Regions from separate parts of the Exiguobacterium sp. ZOR0005 genome, predicted to be linked through region 2. Evidence: riboswitches for the same ligand, from Rfam matches in the RefSeq annotation. Region 2 holds a riboswitch; each other region holds the start of a gene.
What was found. A riboswitch is a leader RNA that binds a small molecule or an ion and turns the genes downstream of it on or off. The one in region 2 is predicted to bind S-adenosylmethionine.
Positions count from the first base shown of each region.

Region 1: another riboswitch for S-adenosylmethionine. It lies ahead of L971_RS14450 (Na+/H+ antiporter NhaC family protein); the one in region 2 lies ahead of L971_RS11800 (MetQ/NlpA family ABC transporter substrate-binding protein).
Region 3: another riboswitch for S-adenosylmethionine. It lies ahead of L971_RS05840 (2,3-diketo-5-methylthiopentyl-1-phosphate enolase); the one in region 2 lies ahead of L971_RS11800 (MetQ/NlpA family ABC transporter substrate-binding protein).

Region 1 covers NZ_JTLB01000039.1:2,136-8,423, forward strand. Annotated here, with positions in the region: gene L971_RS14445 (GGDEF domain-containing protein) at 123-1,802, shown strand; SAM riboswitch class I at 1,901-1,996, shown strand; gene L971_RS14450 (Na+/H+ antiporter NhaC family protein) at 2,069-3,352, shown strand; gene L971_RS14455 (TVP38/TMEM64 family protein) at 3,379-4,020, opposite strand; gene L971_RS14460 (rhodanese-related sulfurtransferase) at 4,245-5,186, shown strand; gene L971_RS14465 (divergent PAP2 family protein) at 5,303-5,728, shown strand; gene L971_RS14470 (CdaR family transcriptional regulator) at 5,812-6,288, shown strand, end outside.
Region 2 covers NZ_JTLB01000025.1:56,189-62,476, reverse strand. Annotated here, with positions in the region: gene L971_RS11810 (aminotransferase class I/II-fold pyridoxal phosphate-dependent enzyme) at 1-997, shown strand, start outside; gene L971_RS11805 (iron-containing alcohol dehydrogenase) at 994-2,010, shown strand; SAM riboswitch class I at 2,052-2,155, shown strand; gene L971_RS11800 (MetQ/NlpA family ABC transporter substrate-binding protein) at 2,229-3,050, shown strand; gene L971_RS11795 (methionine ABC transporter ATP-binding protein) at 3,060-4,094, shown strand; gene L971_RS11790 (methionine ABC transporter permease) at 4,066-4,728, shown strand; gene L971_RS11785 (Spx/MgsR family RNA polymerase-binding regulatory protein) at 4,828-5,223, opposite strand; gene L971_RS11780 (DUF302 domain-containing protein) at 5,396-5,779, shown strand; gene L971_RS11775 (hypothetical protein) at 5,872-6,288, shown strand, end outside.
Region 3 covers NZ_JTLB01000013.1:96,015-102,302, reverse strand. Annotated here, with positions in the region: gene L971_RS05860 (sugar ABC transporter ATP-binding protein) at 1-713, opposite strand, end outside; gene L971_RS05855 (sugar ABC transporter substrate-binding protein) at 713-1,780, opposite strand; gene mtnA (S-methyl-5-thioribose-1-phosphate isomerase) at 1,773-2,807, opposite strand; gene mtnK (S-methyl-5-thioribose kinase) at 2,804-3,958, opposite strand; SAM riboswitch class I at 4,040-4,143, opposite strand; SAM riboswitch class I at 4,349-4,451, shown strand; gene L971_RS05840 (2,3-diketo-5-methylthiopentyl-1-phosphate enolase) at 4,523-5,677, shown strand; gene L971_RS05835 (2-hydroxy-3-keto-5-methylthiopentenyl-1-phosphate phosphatase) at 5,674-6,288, shown strand, end outside.

The DNA.
Region 1 (6,288 bases), on a different contig from region 2:
GAGGATAATTCATATAGACTCAATGCTAGAATTCGGCCATTATGAGGAATAGGCAGGACTGCCGCCTCATCATGCCGAATTTTTTACGATACATAATCGACTTTTCCCACATAGGAGGGGCCATGAACCATTTCCGTAAGATGTCTGCCCTCGGCTGGGGTATTTGGAGTGCTTTTGTACTTTTGACGATCACACTGTTTGCGACAGGCGTATTGAACGCGCCGGCCATCGAGCCGTTGCCGTTCATCTTGATCGCCTTGCTCGTCATCATCTTCCAACTCGACTCCATCGAGCGCAAAGGCGTCTATTTCACATTTTCTGAAAGTATCGTCCTGATTATCTTTTTATTCTTTGACTTTGAGACAGCTCTGTTCGTCAACCAAATCGGGTTGCTCGTCTTCCAGTTCGTCAACTTGAAGCCGCGCGTCGCGCTCCGGCGCTTCCGTTTCACGTATCCGTGGAACGCTATCACGTCTTTTCTAGAACTAGCGATTCCGGCGAGCGTCTACTTGGCGCTCGGTGGTGAGACGGGGCTCGGTTTTTACACGCAAGACTCGTTCCTCCCCGTCGCCGGGTTGATTGCCGCCATCGTATTGAATACGGTACTGCAGAAGTACCAAGTCGGTTGGTGGTTCCGGGTCGACGTGCCGGTCCGCGACTTCTTGAACATCGCGTTTTATACGTATATCGTCAGTCTCGTCTTCATCTTTGCGGCTTCCTTCTTCCGCGAGACGAACTTGCTCGTCGTCAGTAGCATTGCCGCCGCGCTCACGTTCTTCATCAAACGACTGTTGATTCAAAAAGGACGACAAGACGCGTTCAAATCGCTCATCGAACAGTACGATGAAGCAAAAGAAGCCGTGTCGCTGTCGCAAAGCGAGGCGCAAGCCATCGAAGTGTTCCTCAGTCAATGCGAACGGTTGAATCAATACGACGCCGGTTTCGTCGAGTTCACGGTGTTCGATCGATCGCTCTATTTCGATTTAAAGACGCGCCAACCGATCGAACGTCCCCGCGTCTTCGATTTGCTCGAATCGACGTATCCGAACGAATCGTCCGTCGAGTATGAGATGCGTTTCGAGTGGGACGCACCGATGTCAGATGAGTTCCACGACGACTACCACAGCTTCATCTCTGTCCGCTCCGAGGAAATCGAAGGGATTCGCACGTGGATCGTCATGGCCGGCGAGCACGTCTACGGCTATCCGCTGATCATCCAGCGCGAAATCGTCAAACTGCTCAAGTCGTTCAATCGAACGATCAGCCGTTGCCACGAACGGGATCGCCTCTATACAGAGAGCCGGACGGACAGCTTGACGCTCCTCGCGAACGCCCGGGCATTTTATGAATATGGGATTCAACAAATCTCAGACGCTTCTATGTATCCGATCTCGGTCGCAATGCTCGATATCGATTTTTTCAAAAAAATTAACGACACACATGGCCATCAAGTCGGCGATGGCGTGCTTCAAGAATTTGGCCGTCGCATCCGTCAGGCGCTGCGGACCGATGACTTCGCGGCCCGTTATGGCGGAGAAGAGTTCATCTTGTTGCTCAATCATTGCGACGTCGACCAGGCCGTCGAAATCGCTGAACGCATTCGCCAAAAGATTGAAGACAAGCCGTTTTATGTCGAGGGAATCGCGATTCAAGTGACCGCCTCGATCGGGGTCGACACGATTCAGGCGTTCGGTGACAAACGACTCGATGACACGATTCGCAACGCCGACCGGGCGTTATACGTCGGCGGCAAGTACGCCGGGCGCAACCGAGTCGCCCACTACAACTATTTGACGACTTGATCCGCCCCCACGCTCACAGAGCGTGGGGATTTTCTATTGACAAACCGATTCGAAACAGATAGGTTAGGGAACGTGTCTTATAACTTAATCATACGACTTTTTTATCACGAGAGACGGAGGGACTGGCCCTGTGAAGTCTCGGCAGCGGGGAACCTGTGCCAAATCCAGCGAGCGCTCTGCTCGAAAGATGAAAAAAGTGTTTCTTGTAAAAGAGGGCCTTTTTTCAAAAAGGCTCTCTTTTTATTTTTATGAATGAGGTGAAACGATTGGAACAACCGACAGCTAACAAATGGGCACTGTTGCCCTTACTCGTCTTTCTCGTCTTCTTTATCGGGGCCGGGATTTACTATGGCGATTTTTACAAATTCCCTGTATTGATTGCGGCACTCATCGCCTTGATCGTCGCGGCGATGATGACGAAAGGAAGTGTCACGCAAACCGTCGAGCGCATTGCGCAAGGCGCGGGCAACCCCGGCATTTTGATTATGATCTTTATTTTCCTGCTCGCCGGGGCGTTTTCGAACGTTGCCGGTGAGATCGGGGCGATTGACGCGACCGTCAACGCGGCGCTCACGTTGTTGCCGCCATCGCTTCTTTTGAGTGGCCTGTTCGTCATCGCGGCCTTCATCTCAATGGCGATGGGCACATCGACCGGGACCATCGCGGCGCTCGCCCCGATTGCCCTCGGCATCCATGAAGAGAGTGGGGTCAATATCGCCATCGCCGCAGCTGCCGTTGTTGGCGGAGCCATGTTCGGAGATAACTTGTCGTTCATATCGGACACGACGATCGCGGCGGTCCGGACGCAACGGACGAACATGCGCGACAAGTTCCGCACGAACTTTTGGATCGTCTTGCCGGCGGCCGTCATCACGACGGTTCTCCTCGCCGTCTTGTCGAGCGGAGAATCGACGATTGAAGTCGCTGCTTTTGAATGGTATAAGCTCATCCCTTATCTCGCCGTCATCGTCCTCGCCTTGACGGGGTTGAACGTCATCCTCGTCTTGCTCGGCGGCATCGTGTTGACCGGGATCATCGGTCTGCTTGACGGAACCTTGTCCGTGACAGCGTTCGTCACGGCGATGGCCGACGGGATGATCGGGATGGCAGAGATTTCGATTTTGACGCTCTTCATGGGCGGGCTCGTCGGACTCATCTCGCATAACGGAGGGCTCACTTATTTGCGAGACGCCCTCACTGCCCGCATCCAACAACGGGCCGGCGCCGAGTGGAGCATCGCCGGGCTCGTCAGTGCGACAAACGTCGCCACGGCGAACAATACGATTTCAATCCTTGTCGCCGGGCCGCTCGCGGCGAACATCGCCGACACGTATGACATCGAACGGAAGAAATCGGCGAGCGTGCTCGATATCTTCTCGTGTGGCGTACAAGGGCTTCTCCCGTACGGAGCCCAATTGCTCATCGCCGCCGAATTGACGAACACGGCATCACCGGCTCTCGTGCCGTACATGTTTTATCCGTTCCTCTTGTTCATCTGTGGCGGACTGGCGATTGCCTTCAACTTCCCGCGCTTCAAGAAGCGGGCCTGACAAAAACGACCTTGTGAAGCATGACTTCACAAGGTCGTTCTTTTTGCTTCGAGTTCACGTTTGAGCTGTTCGTTGCGTTTTTTGAAGGCGCGCCGTTTAAGAAGTTCTTCAAGTCCGCGGCTGATTGCCCATAAGACGAGCAACAACAGGCCGAGCATCGACAAGCGGAACGGACTTTGGATAAATTCTTCCCATTGGTCACCGATCACTGAGAAAATCAAGACGACAAGCAGTTTCCCAAACCCGGCTGCCATGATGAACGTCCGAAGCGGCATTTGAATGAGCGCGAGTAAGTACGTGATCAGACTGACTGGGATGAACGGCAACGAATACAAGAACCCGAGTGAAACCGGGCTCATATGGTTGATCCGTTCGAGCCAGTAGACGCCTTTCTTATGTTTTTCAAGCCAGCGCGTCATCGGTTTGCGGAACACGTAGCGGACAGCTGAGAAGACAAGAATTGTCCCGAGCAAACTGCCGACCCATGATAATAACGCCCCGAGCAGGAATCCATATGTTGCCGCGTTCGCTGAAATGATGAGGACAAGTGGAAGAAACGGAAAAATCGCTTCTAAGAACGGGGCGCCGAGACCGGCCCACGGCCCCCCCGGCAACTCTTGAAGCCATTCAATCAATTGGATGATCCACTGTTCGAGAGATGTGAGCATATGAGTTTCCACCTTCGGCTTTCGTTACTCTGTTTTACCCGAATTCGTGCCACAGGACACATCCCCCTGCCGTGTTCAAAAAAAATTAAAAAGTATTTGCGAAATTTCGCTGTGATATCTATCATATAATAATGGACTTGTGGTTGCAGGCAAGCCCATTCGTCGAACGACACAACCCAACGTTCGTTTTCCTGCAAAAAACTGAACACAGGGGAGCAATAACCATGGAAACAAAATCAATGCGGGTCTTGCTGTACTATAAGTACGTCAACATCGAAGACCCAGAAACGCTCACACAAGAGCACCTCAAGTATTGTAAGGACCTCGGCATCAAAGGACGGATCTTGATTTCTTCCGAAGGAATCAACGGGACGTGCTCTGGGACTTGGGAACAGACCGAGCAGTACATGACTGATTTGAAAGCGAACCCACTCTTCAGCGACATCGAGTTCAAAATCGATGAAGTCGATGAGCACGCGTTCTCGAAAATTTTTGTCCGTCATAAGAAAGAACTCGTGACGTGGCGCTTTGACGGCGAGTTTGACGTGCCGAAACAGCACGGGGCATACCTCGAACCGGCAGAATGGAAAGAGATGATGAATCGCGATGATGTCGTCATCCTCGACGTTCGTAACAACTACGAATACGACCTTGGTCACTTTAAAAATGCGATCAAGATCGATGTAGAGGCTTCTCGTTACATGCCAGAATGGCTCGAAGAGAATAAGGACCTCTACGAAGGGAAAACACTTCTCACGTATTGCACCGGAGGCGTCCGTTGCGAGAAATTTACAGCATATATGCGTGATCAAGGTCACGACAACATTTTTCACTTAAAAGGCGGCGTCGCCATGTACGGCAAAGACGAAGCCACGAAAGGCGAGGATTGGGAAGGTGAGCTTTACGTCTTTGACGAGCGCATCAACGTCCCGGTCAACACGGTCAATCCATCGGTCGTTTCAGAGTGCATGCACTGCGGCACGAAGACGGTCCGTTACGTGAATTGTGCCAACCCGGTGTGTAATGCCCAGCACTTCTGTTGTGAAGAGTGTGAACCGAAACAAATGCGTTCATGCTCGAAAGAGTGCCAGGAGCATCCACGCAACCGCTATATCATCGAGAATATCGCGGACAAACTTCAGGAGACTGAAGGCGTCGTCGGGTAACAAAAATCGACCAGAAAGCGCAAGGGACCTTATCCCTTGCGCTTTTTTTGACAGAATCTTTACGTCTATTCACGACGAGAATCGGGTATAGTGAAGATACTATTGTCAGACAGGAAGTGAATCGATTGTTGTTTAACGAACCTTTACTCGCCGCCCTCCTTGCATGGTTTATCGCCCAAGCGGCAAAACTAGTGACAGAACTGATTAAAACGAGAGACTTTGAACTACAAATCATGTTCGCCTCTGGCGGCATGCCGAGCTCCCACTCCTCGACCGTCGTCGCTTTAGCGACCGTCATCGGCCGAATGGAAGGACTCGACTCCAGCATGTTTGCCCTAGCCTTGATTTTTGCGACAATCGTCATGTACGATGCGACCGGTGTCCGCCAAGCGGTCGGTTTCCAAGCCCGTTTGTTGAATGATTATTTCAAAGGCATCAAGCATGAGACCCCGATCTTAAATGAACTTGTCGGTCATACACCGTTCCAAGTCATCGTCGGCGCCTTGCTCGGTCTCGTCGTCGGTTTGTTTTTCCCTATCTGAATATATAAGGCATGTCGCCCTCCCCTATCTTTTTGTGAACTTTCACAACGAAGACGGTATACTCAAGATGAGGAGGAATCGACATGCCTTTTTTGCAGAAGTCTTATGAGTCTCTAGACACGCTCGCCGAAGCGATCGGTCAAGCGATTCGCGCCCCCATCACAATCGAAAACCGCCACCATCAACTCATCGCCTATAGCACGCATCCCGACTCGACGGACCCGGCGCGAATCGCGACCATCATCGGTCGACGTGTCCCGGAAGCGGTCATCGAAGACTTGTGGGAGAGTGGGATCTTACAAAACGTGATCGATCGCGATGAACCGGTCGTCATTCCAGCGCGCCTTTCAGTCGGTCTCGGGGAACGTGCCGCCGTCGTCATTAAACAACAAGACGAGGTGCTCGGCTATATTTGGAGTTTGGCCCGCTCGCAACCTTTTTCTGAGCAAGAGCTCACTGTTTTACAAGAAGGTGCCAACATCGCCAAAAAACTGCTCATGACGATCGCGATGCACGAACGACGCATCGACGCTGAGCTCGAACGGTTCTTTTTGGATATT
Region 2 (6,288 bases):
TCCGGACACGCATCAGTACGGCCCATTCCGTGGGCAAAGCCGTTTGAAACAGGCGGTGGCGACGTTCTACTTGAACGAGTACGGGGTCGAGATCGATGCCGAGAGCGAGGTCGCAATTTTGATCGGGTCGAAATCGGGCCTGATCACGCTCCCACAATGCGTCCTTGAACCAGGGGAGGGCATCCTGCTCCCGAACCCGGGCTACCCGGACTATATCTCCGGGGCCCGGCTCGCCGGGGCGCGCGTCCACGACCTCGTCTTGACAGAAGACAACGATTTTCTTCCGGATTACGAGACGCTCGACACGCACGGGGCGCGGCTCATGTATTTGAACTACCCGAGCAATCCGACCGGCGCCGTCGCGACGCCACGCTTTTTCGAGGAGACGGTGCAATTCGCCAAGGAGCGGGAACTGATGGTCGTCCACGACTTCGCCTACGGCAGTATCGGCTTTGACGGCCATGTCCCGCCGAGCTTCCTTCAAGCCGACGGGGCGAAAGAGGTCGGCATCGAAGTGTACACGATGTCGAAGGCGTTCAACATGTCTGGCTGGCGCGTCGCCTTCGCCGTCGGCAACAAGGATATCATCGAGGCGATCAACACGTATCAAGACCACGTCCACGTCAGCGTCTTCTCGGCCATCCAAGAGGCGGCGGTCGCAGCGCTCGAGTCACCAAAATCCGTCCGCGATGACCTGGCCCGTCTATACGAGGCTCGGCGGGACCGATTGGTGGACGGGTTGCGTCGAGCCGGTTGGGACGTCCCGGCCCCGAAAGGTTCATTCTTCGTCTGGGCGAGAGTGCCGGAGGGAGATGCCAAGTCGTTTTCGCAGAAGTTGCTCCATGAGGCAGGCGTCGCGGTGACGCCAGGATATTTCTTCGGCGCGGAAGGTGAACAGTACGTCCGGTTCGGCCTCGTCTCGCCGGAACCGAAGATTGACGAGGCCGTCGCGCGCATCGAGCAGCTGTTCGCCGCTTATGAGGAGGTGCGGGCATGATTCGTCAAGCCGTCCTCGAGTATGACCACGACGACGATGCCCTCGATCGGCTCGGCGAACTGATCGGAGGCCGCCGGGTGCATGTGTTGCGCGGGCGACACGGCTACCCCGTCGTCGAACGGCTGCTTCCTTCTTTGAAGGCGTATCCGGCAACATCGTTCGCAGGCGAGTGCACGGATCGCGAGGCGGACCGAGTCGACCTTGACGGAGCGGACGTCTTAGTCGCCATCGGTGGCGGCAAGCTCGTCGACACGGCCAAGCTCGTCGCCGTGCGCAACGGCGTCCCGCTCATCGTCATCCCGACGCTCGCTTCTAACTGTGCGGCGTTCACCCCGCTCAGCGTCGTGTACCGGGAAGACGGGAGCTACGACCGGTACGACGTATTCCGTGTCATCATCGAACGCGTCATCGTCGACGCCCGGGTCATCGCGTCTTCACCGTTCGATTATTACCGAGCCGGGGTCATCGACACGGTCGCGAAGTTCTATGAGGCCCGCTATTTGAGCGGTGATACCTCGACCGTTGCGGGTGTCGATGCCGGAATCGCGCTCTCCAAGCAATGTCATCGTCTGCTCGAAATCGAGCTAACCGAGACCGCCTTCCGCTCATACAGCGAAGGGACGCGCTACGCGGTCGACCACGTGCTCGCCATCGGCGGAGCTGTCGGTGGCTTCGGGGATGCTGGGACACGGGTCGCCGTCGCGCACGCTGTCCATAACGCACTCAGCGAGTTCGAGGCGACCCATGCGTTCCTGCACGGGGACAAGGTCGGTTTCGGATTGCTCGTTCAGGAGTCCTTGCGCCGCTCGCCCGACGTGGCTGTGCTTCGTTCGTGGCTCGAGCAAGTGGAGGCCCCGCCGACGCTCGACGCGCTCGGTCTTTCCGCGGACGATATCCCACGTCTCGTGGTCTCGGTTATGAGGGAGACGACGTTGCAACAGTTGCCCGAACCGCTTGATAGTGACTATTTGAAAATAATTTTTGAAACTTTACAGAAAACTATTTACAGATAAAAGAAAAACGAGTAAGATTAAGACAATTAAATAAGACCGATTGCTTATCAAGAGTGGTGGAGGGACTGGCCCTGTGAAACCCGGCAACCAGATCGTTATGATCATGGTGCTAATTCCAACAGACGAAACGTCTGGGAGATGAGCGTGTCCGACTTCGATTTGTCGTGCCCGCCGCTCTTTGTGAGTAGCGGGCTTTTATTTTGGAGGAGGAATCATTCATGAACATTAAACAGAAAACAGTATTCGCCGGAACATCATTACTCGCTGCCATCGCGCTCTCAGCGTGTGGGCAATCTGACGCGAGCGAGGCGCTCAGCAACGAGTCGCTCACGATCGGTGTGACCGGGGGGCCGCACCAGCAAATTGCCGAGGAAGTGAAGAAGCTCGCGGCTGAGGACGGACTCGAGCTCGACATCAAAGTGTTCAACGATTACAACACCCCGAACGCCGCGCTCGCCGAGGGTAGCCTCGACGTGAACAGCTATCAGACGCTGTCGTTCCTTGAACTGCAAAAGTCTGATAAAGGCTATAAGATCGACGACGTGTTCAAGACGGTCGCCTTCCCGATGGGGCTCTATTCGGACAAGTTGACAGACATCGACGAATTGAAAGAAGGCGACAAGGTCGCCGTGCCGAACGACCCGGCGAACGAACTTCGTGCCCTTCGCCTCTATGAGACGGCCGGCCTCATCACACTCAAGGAAGGATTGACGGACAAGGCGACGAAACGAGACATCGCCGAGAACCCGCTCAACCTCGAGTTCATCGAGCTCGAAGCGTCCCAGCTCCCGACGCAACTCCCTGAGGTCGCCCTCGCGGCGATCAACACGAACTTCGCGATGGGGGCGGGGCTCTCGATCAACGAGGACGCCCTCTTCCATGAAGACACGGTCGACAACCCGTATCCGAACTACGTCGTCGTCCGGACCGACAACAAAGAAGACGAGGTCGTCGAGACGCTCAAGTCGTACTACCACTCTGACGAGATTCGGACGTTCATCGAAGAGACGTTCAACGGCTCGATCGTCCCGGCGTTTTAAGGAGGTCCTATGATCGCACTCAAACATATCAAAAAGACGTTCACCGTCAACAAAGGAACGGTCACGGCGCTCGATGACGTGTCGCTCACGATCGAAAAAGGCGAGATCTTCGGCATCATCGGGCGCAGCGGGGCCGGCAAGAGCACGCTCATCCGGATGATCAACCTGCTCGAACGCCCGACTTCGGGCCAAGTCGAGATCGAAGGACAAGACATCACGAAACTAGGGAAGAAGGAGCTCTCGAAGCTCCGGCACCGCATCGGGATGATCTTCCAGCATTACAACTTGCTGAAGACGGCCACGGTCGAAGAGAACGTCGCCATCCCGCTCCGTCTCGAAGGTCTCGATAAACAGACGATCCGACAGCGCGTCGACAAATACCTCGACATCGTCGGACTGACCGACCATCGTAAGCATTACCCGGAGCAGCTGTCAGGTGGCCAGAAACAACGCGTCGCCATCGCCCGTGCCCTCGCGCATGAGCCGGACATTCTTCTTAGCGACGAGGCGACGAGCGCGCTCGATCCGGAGACGACCGAATCGATCCTCGACTTGTTGCTCGAGATCAACCGCGAGCTCGGGTTGACGATTTTCCTGATCACCCACGAGATGGAAGTCATCGAACGGATCTGCGACCGTGTCGCCGTCATCGACGGCGGCAAGATCGTCGAGGAAGGCGACGTGCTCGACGTGTTCGCCGACCCGGTCCACGCGACGACGCAAAAGTTCTTGAAGACGAACCTCGACGTGCCGGAAGAAGTCGTCAAAGAACTGAGCACGCACGGTACGCTCGTCCACTTGTCGTTCATCGGCAGCCAGACCGAACAGGCCGTCCTCGCCCAGCTGACGAAACGGTTCGGCCTCCTCCCGAACATCATTGGGGGCGGCATCAAGAAATTGAAGCGTGGTCTCGTCGGCAACCTGCTCATCCATCTCGACGGGGATGCCGACCAGACCGACCAAGCCGTCCGCTATCTCGAAGCGAGCGGCGTGAAAGTGAAGGAGGTGACGAACCATGCTACAGTTTTGGGCCGACTGGGGTGACTTGATTTGGAGCGGTACGCTCCAGACGCTGACGATGACGGGCATCGCCCTCGTCATCTCGACGTTCATCGGACTGCCGCTCGGCACGTTGCTCGTGTTGACGCGTCCGAGCGGGCGTTTGGCGAACCGCTACGTCTACGGCGCGCTCTCGAGCGTCATCAACGTCGTTCGTTCCATCCCGTTCATCATCTTGTTGTTCTTCATCTTGCCATTCACACGGTTCATCATGGGAACGACGATCGGGGTTCAAGGCGTGCTGCTCCCACTCATCGTCTTCACGGCACCGTATATCGCCCGACTGATGGAGTCGGCGCTCCTCGAAGTCGACCGCGGCGTCGTCGAGGCGTATGAGGCGATGGGCATCTCGACGCGGAAGATCATCTGGTACGTCCTCATCCGCGAGGCCCGCTCGTCGATCGTCCTCGGTTTGACGATTGCGACGATCGGGTTGATCGGGGCGACTGCGATGGCCGGACTCGTCGGGGCGGGGGGTCTCGGTGACATCGCTTATCAATATGGCCACCTCCGTTTCGAACCGGAAGTCATGTACGTGACGATCTTCGTCTTGATTTTGCTCGTCCAATCGATTCAATCGTTCGGCAACCGTTTGGCAGCCCGTTTAAAGAAGGCATAAGAAAAAGAGCTCTGCTTCTGATATGCTCCCCAATAGGTAGACAGATGAAATAACAAATCTGTTTTATCTGATTGGGGAGCATATCATTCGGCAGGGCTCTTACTTATTGTCGAGCAAGCGTTTCAGCTCGGCGATTCGGTCATGTCGCGGGATGAACGTACGGATCTCTTTCTCGCTGAACCCGATTTGAATCCGGTTGTCGTCGACGACAATCGGGCTTTTCAAAATCTGGGGATGCGATGCGACGAAACTGTACAATTCACGGAGCGACATCTCATCGAGCTGGTCCGCCGCCTGTTTGTACACACTCTTTTGGACGGACAACAGGTCGGTCGTCCCGTTCTCGGTGAGCCGGAGCATATCTTTGAACTCGCTGAATGACATCCCTTGATCGGTCAATTTTTTCTCAACGAACGGGATGTTCTGTTCACGTAACCAATCGATCGTCTTGCGGGAAGAACTGCAACTAGTATGTGTGAATACGGTGACCGTCACCACAACCACTTCTCCTTTGCGTCAAGTTGGATAGTTTTATTTTCTCTCATCCATACGTGACGGACAGCGAATATGTTTCAAATCACATAGACTTTTTTATTCGGACAGCGTGATTCGTTTCGGACGAGTTCGGGTACATGACGAGGGACACTACAACTAAGGAGGGAAACACATGTTCGACTACACAGTGAAGACGGACCAATCGGTGGCGGATGTCGTCGAAAAATTAAAAGGGACGCTCAAAGAAGAAGAGTTTGGCGTGCTCTGGGACTTCAATTTGAGTGAGACGCTCGAGGAAAAAGGGCAGGCGATCGATGGGGACTATCGCATCCTCGAAGTGTGCAATCCGAAGGAAGCGAAGAAAGTGTTGACGGCGCACCGGGAAGGCGGTTACTTCCTACCTTGCAAACTCGCCGTGTTCACGAAAGACGGGGCGACGCATGTCGGCATGCCGAAGCCGACGAAACTGATTCAATTGATCGAGGACGAGTCGCTCCAGTCGATCGCCCAAGACGTCGAGACGAGACTGACACGTGCGATCGATAACAGCATCTGAACGGGACACCCGCTGACATGGCGGGTTTTTTTATGTCATCGTTAGTAAGAAAATGGTAAAATTGGATTATCAAATAAAAAGGGGCGGGACGATTGAAGCCGAAGATGATTGCGATCGCGACGAGTCTGCTCATCCTCTCAGGGTGTGGGAGCGAGCGGGACAGCGCACTGAAATTAGATTACATCGATGAACATTGGATTGTCGGCCATTATACGACAGATAAGAAGTCGATGACTGACGTCGGAACGGTGCTCGAGGCGTGTACGGGGGAATTGACGACGGAACTCGAGGGCGAACTGACTGTACACGACACGATTGTCGTGAGCCGTCCCCCGTTCACGAACGCGGGTGATGACTTCATGTACAAGGCGGTCACGTATGTGGAAGGGGATCAACTGTACGCGGTCTGCCGGGACATGGTCTCGCCGTATCTTCAGGCGGAAGTCGTTCCATCGTTCCCTGAACAAGTCGTCACTGCTCAACCGGTCGACCGGGCGCCAGTCGTGTTA
Region 3 (6,288 bases), on a different contig from region 2:
TCTACAAGTGACGTCCCGCTCAATAGCGTATGGACGTCTTCGGTCGACAACGGTTGGAACGGCCCTTCATAGACGAGTCGCCCATCACGGAGAAACGTCGTCGTCGTCGTGACACGCGACAGCTCCTCGGAGCGGTGAGTGATGAGGAGGATGCCGACACCGTCTTCGGCGAGTGTCTGCAACAACGTGAGCAGTGCCGCCGCGTCGTCCGTCGACAAGGCCGCCGTCGGCTCATCGAGTAAGAGGTACGTCGCCTCGCTCGCAAGCGCTCTTGCAATTAAAATCCGTTGTTTGACGCTGAGCGGGTAATGTCCACTCGGTTTCGTCACATCGATCGTGAGGCCGACACGCTTCAAATACGCCGTCGCCCGTCGCTTCAATTCGCGCGGTTGAACCCTTTTGACTGTCTGCCACGGCACGACGTTCTCATAGACCGGTAAGTCGAGATAGAGCGCATCATCGACTTCTTGCGACACGGTGATGACCCCGCGTCGAATCGCTTCGGCCGGCGTGAGCACGACGGCCTCGTCGTCAAGCGAGATGGACCCGGACGTCGGTGTCGTCGTGCCGTTCAATAACTTGATTAACGTGCTCTTCCCGGCCCCGTTTAAGCCGAGAAGGCCATGAATCTCACCGCGACGCAGCCCGAACGTGACGTCGTCGAGAACCGTCACGTCCCCGTATTGTTTTGTGACGCGTTCAAGCCGAATCATCATTTCATCCAATCTGACCAGGCCGCGTCTGACGCGCCCCAGTTCGGCACGTATTGACCGAGGTCGTCCATTGTCACTTTCTCGTCCGGCAAGACGTCACGATCGACGAGATATGGGTCGACCGAATGAATTGACGGTGTCTCTTCGCCGGCGAGTTTTTGGTAGGCGTACCGGACTTGGATACGACCGATTTCAGCCGGGTCGGTCGCCGCCGTCACTTTCCATGGGCTCCCGTCTTCTTGCATGAGCTGGAGGTCCTCGTCGCTCAAATCGATACCGTAGACGGCAATCTCATCGCGCCCCGCTTGTTTGATGGCACGGCTCGCACCTTTAGCGAACTCATCCCACATCGCGAACACGGCGTCAATCTCGCCTTCCGGATACTTCTTCAAAATCGCCTCCATCTGGCTTTGCGTGTCAAGTGCGGTGTTGTTCGTCGCTGAACCGAATTTGGCCACTTCTTCGATGCCTGGATAACGCTTCAAGAACGCGTCATAAATCGTGTGGCGTCGTTCCATCGGCGTGAAGCCGCCGACCCAAATCGTGACGATTTTCCCTTCGCCGTCCAAATCTTCCGCGAGCGCCTTGAGCGAACGCCAGGCGAGCGAATAATCGTCCTGGTCGATAACGGTCACGCCCTCGTTCGTCAAATCGTTGTCGAACGCGACGACTTTGATGCCTTTGTCGAGCGCTCGTTGGACCGGTTCTTTCAACGGGTCGGCACGCCCGTGGTCGATCAAGATGACATCGACACCTTGCGTCGTCGCCGTGTCGACATAACTCGCCATCTTCGATAAGTCGTTGTCAGCGTTATACACTTTCACATTGCCGCCGAACGATTCGACTTGCTCGGTCACGCCGTTAATGTACTGCGACGAGAACGTCCCGATCGACATTTGCATGATCAGGGCGACGTCGATGTCTTTCGGCAACGTGCCGTTCGAGGTGGACACCGGTTTCGTCTCCGGCGTCTTCTCGGCCGGTTTCGGTGTCGCCGCTTGTTCGTTCGTGCAGCCGACGAGCGCCAACACGAACGTGAATAGTAAAATCAATAGTTTTTTAGACATGAACCGTTCCCCCTACGTGATGTGTGATGGCCGTCTCGTTCGCCTCGAACACGCCCGCCTCGGTGATGAGCCCCGTAATGAGCTCGGGCGGCGTGACGTCGAACGCCGGATTGAAGACGGTGATACCGACAGGAGCCGTCGGCTGGCCACCGATATGCGTCACTTCTTTCGCGTCCCGCTCCTCGATTTCAATCGCATCGTCCGCCGTCAAATCGAACGTCGAATGCGGTGCCGCGACGTAGAACGGGATCCCGTAATGCTTGGCGAGCACGGCGAGTTGGAGCGTGCCGATCTTGTTGGCGACGTGACCCGTCCGCGTGATGCGGTCGGCCCCGACGATGATCGCGTCGACGCCTTTCGCTTGAATCGTCCATGCGGCCATATTGTCGGTGATGAGCGTGACATCGATATCGGCCTGGTCGAGCTCCCAGACTGTGAGACGGGCCCCTTGGAGAAGCGGTCGCGTCTCACAGGCGAAGACGTTGAATGTGACGCCTTGCTCTTTACCGACATAAAACGGGGCAAGTGCCGTACCGTAACGTGACGTCGCGATGGCACCGGCGTTGCAGATCGTCAAGATGTTCCCACCTGCCGGTAATACCGTCAGTGCGTGCTCACCGATAGAGCGATATGTGTCGACGTCGCGGTCATATAACGCAACGGCACGTCGTTCGATTTCCCCGGCAATCTGTTCAAAATCGTCCCCGACGTTCAGCTCGAGGAGCGACTCGATCACATTTTGAAGGTTGACCGCCGTCGGCCGTGTCGCGATCAAGCGGCGTCCGACGATTTCAAGGCGACGCGTGAAATCCGGGTCGTCGACTAATCGTCCTGCCTCTTTCGCCAAGACGAACGCCCCGAAGTACGCGATCGCCGGTGCGCCTCGGACTTGGAGTGTCTCAATCGCACGTTCGGCTTCTTCGAGCGTCTCGATCGTCACGTAACGCGCCTCGTGCGGAAGGAGCGTCTGATCTAAAAGGACCAGCTCATGGGTCGATGCGTCGAAACGAATGTTTTGGACGGTCATACGCGCACCCCCGAGAGGAGTGCCACGAGGTCGTCAATCGAATCGACGGTGTGCCGCTCTTTGATGAGGGTGGCGCCGAGGGCGAGCGCATCACGTTTTCGCTCGAGACGGGCCACTTCGGGTAACGTCTCGAGGTCCGCGACGCCGGCGAGGCCGATGGCGCGGCGGATGAGCTCGCAACCGGCGTAGCCGATCGTGTCGCTGAAGATTGTTCCGAGCAAGTCGTCGACGTACCCTTCCGTATTGAACGGCTCGACGGCGCTCGTGAAGTTGTGACGGAACGTCTTCTCGAACGTCTCCCAGACGGTGAGGACGTCGGTGAACCGTTCGAACCGCTTGAGCGGATCGTGGAACGTCGCAAGCGTCAAATGAGCGATGATTTGACCGACGTCAAAACCGAACGGTCCGTAAAACGCGAACTCCGGGTCGATGATTTTCGTTTCCTGTGACGTCGCGAAGATGCTGCCGGTATGTAAGTCGCCGTGAAGCAAGGCGTCATGTTTCGTGACGAACCCGACTTTCAGTTTTGCCACTTCGACTTTCAGCGCCTTGTCTTGCCACAAACGCTCGACGTCCGGGCGAAGCTCCGCCTCGATGTTGTTCGATTCGGCATCTTTATACGGGTCGGTGAAGATGAGTTTTTCTGTGATGTCGCACAGTTCCGGGTTGTAATACTCCCGCTCTTTTCGTTTCTTTTCGATTGGTCCGGCCGCATAGTCGGACGTGACAAACAGCGTCTCCCCTAAAAACTCGCCGACGTGACGGGCCAGCTCCGGATACGTCTTCCCTTCGAGATAACCGGTGCGGACGATATCATATTCAGACAAATCCTCTAAAATCGTGTAGGCGAGGGCGCGGTCGCTCCCGATCACTCGTGGTACGAATCGTGGAACGACTTCAGCGAACTCCCGAAGCGCCAACTGCTCGATCCAGGCCCGCTCGAGCGTGAGCGGCCAGCTCTCCCCGACGACTTTCGCGTACGGGAGCGCTTGCTTCACGATCAAACTCGTCTCGCCTTGACGAATGCGAAAGACGAGGTTCAAGTTGCCGTCACCGATCTCTTCACACTGGGCGATTCCCTCTTCCTCGATCAATCCGAGTGCCCGGACGTGCTCGACGATGGTCTGTTCTGTAAATGGTTGATATGCCATGATTGTTTCCCCTTTCGGTATGATTCCCACAAAAAAAGCCCCTTTCTCCGCGAGAAAGAGGCACACCCAAATTGGTTGTTCCTCTCATCTTTCAGACGTCTGTCTGGTGGATGTAGCACCGTGCCTTACTGGTCGGTTGCTGCGGCGTCATCGGGCCAATTCCCTCTGCCAACTCGCGATAAGAGTGTCGTATTCGATTGTGTGAACGTGTTGTGATGAATATTACGGACTGTGCGCCATGCTTGTCAACGACGATTTGTGACGAGCCGACCCACTTTTTCTTTGCATATATGGAAACAACTTTCAAAAATAATTTTTTTCAAAAAAAGGAATTGACGCTGTGACGATTCTGTGCAAAAATTCAATTAAATTTCACAACTTCAAATCATATTCTTATCAAGAGCAGACGGAGGGGACAAGCCCGATGATGTCGCAGCAACCGACCCGATTGGGCACGGTGCTAATTCTTGCAGCGTAAGCTGAGAGATAAGAGTTCATTTTTTTATGATGACCTCTTGCCTCGGCATGGGGTCATTTTTTGTGTGACCGGAAGGAGGAACGACCATGGGCATCATTGCCACTTATGAAATCAACCGTACTGACCGCGTCGCCGATATCGCCGAGAAAATCGCGCTCGAATTGACCGTCGGCACGTGGACAGACTTGCCCCATTTAGAACGACAACAGTTACAGGCGTACCGCGGCGAGGTCGTCTCGACGTCCCATACAGACGCGACGAGCCGGTTCACGATCCGGTACCCGATTGAAAACGTCAGTCCTGACTTCTCGTCGATATTGACGACGACGTTTGGGAAACTGTCACTCGATGACTCGGTCCGTTTGATTGATTTCGAGCTACCTGCATCACTTTCAGCCGACTTCCCTGGCGCCAAGTTCGGTGTCGACGGGATTCGCGACCAGCTCGGCGTCGACGATCGCCCGCTCGTCATGAGCATCTTTAAAGGCGTCATCGGACGGGACTTACAGTTTTTAGAACAGCAACTGCGCGACCAGCTCGCCGGTGGCATCGACATCGTCAAAGACGACGAGATCTTGTACGACAATCCGCTCACCCCTTCGCTTGAGCGAGCGCGCATCGGCGCATCCGTGATTCAAGAACACTTCAACACGACGGGAAAACGCGCACTGTATGCGGTCACGCTGAGCGGCCCGGTGTTCGGGTTGCGCGACCAAGCACGCCGCTTGATCGAGGCGGGCGCGACGGCACTGTTGTTCAACGTCTATACATACGGACTCGATGCACTCCGGGAGCTGGCGAAAGATCCCGCCATCCGTGTCCCGATTTTGGCGCATCCGGCGTTCGCCGGTGCCTTGACCGGGTCAATCAGCCACTCGCTTTTGCTCGGTAAATTCATTCGTCTCGCCGGTGCCGACTTGACGCTGTTCCCGTCCCCTTACGGCTCGCTCGCGACACCTCCAGACGAGGCGTTCGCGATTCGCGATTTCAGTGCCAAACCGCACTGGTCGAAGCCGATCTTACCGGTCCCGTCGGCCGGGATTCACCCGGGGCTCGTCGAAGACATCATCCGCGACTTCGGTACGGACGTCGTCATCAACGCCGGCGGCGGCATTCACGGTCATCCGGACGGCGCCGCTGCCGGTGCCCGCGCCTTCCGACAAGCGATCGAGCAGGCGCTCGGGCAGACCGGTCGAACGGATGCACTCGATGCCGCACTCAAGGTGTGGTCGACGCGATGACGGTCCATATCCTCTGTGACTTTGACGGGACGATCACAGCCGAGGACAACATCATCGCCCTCATGAAGGCGTTCGCCCCACCGGAATGGCACGCCATCAAAGAGGATGTGCTCGCCCAACACATTTCGATCCGGGCAGGCGTCGGTCAGATGTTTCACTTGTTGCCGAGTGCCGAGAAGACGGCGTATCGCGACTATTTGGTAGGACATATTCAACTCCGGCCCGGATTCGTTCACTTTTTGGAAGAAGTTCGTCAAAACGAGTGGCAGTTTGACGTCGTCAGCGGCGGGATGGACTTTTTCGTCCATCCGATTTTAAGCGGGCACGTTGACCCGGACCACATCTACTGCAACGTCGCCGATTTCTCCGCGGAGACGGTACGCATCGACTGGCCGCATGCTTGCGATGCGTCTTGTACGAACGATTGTGGTTGCTGCAAACCGACAATCGCCCGTCGCATCGTCAATCCTGATGATCGCTTGATTGTCATCGGTGACTCGGTGACCGACTTCGAGATCGCCAAGCAGGCCGACTTCGTCTACGCTCGCGGACAGCTCATCACGCTCTGTGAGACAGAAGGCATTAACTATTACCCGTTCGAGACGTTTGAC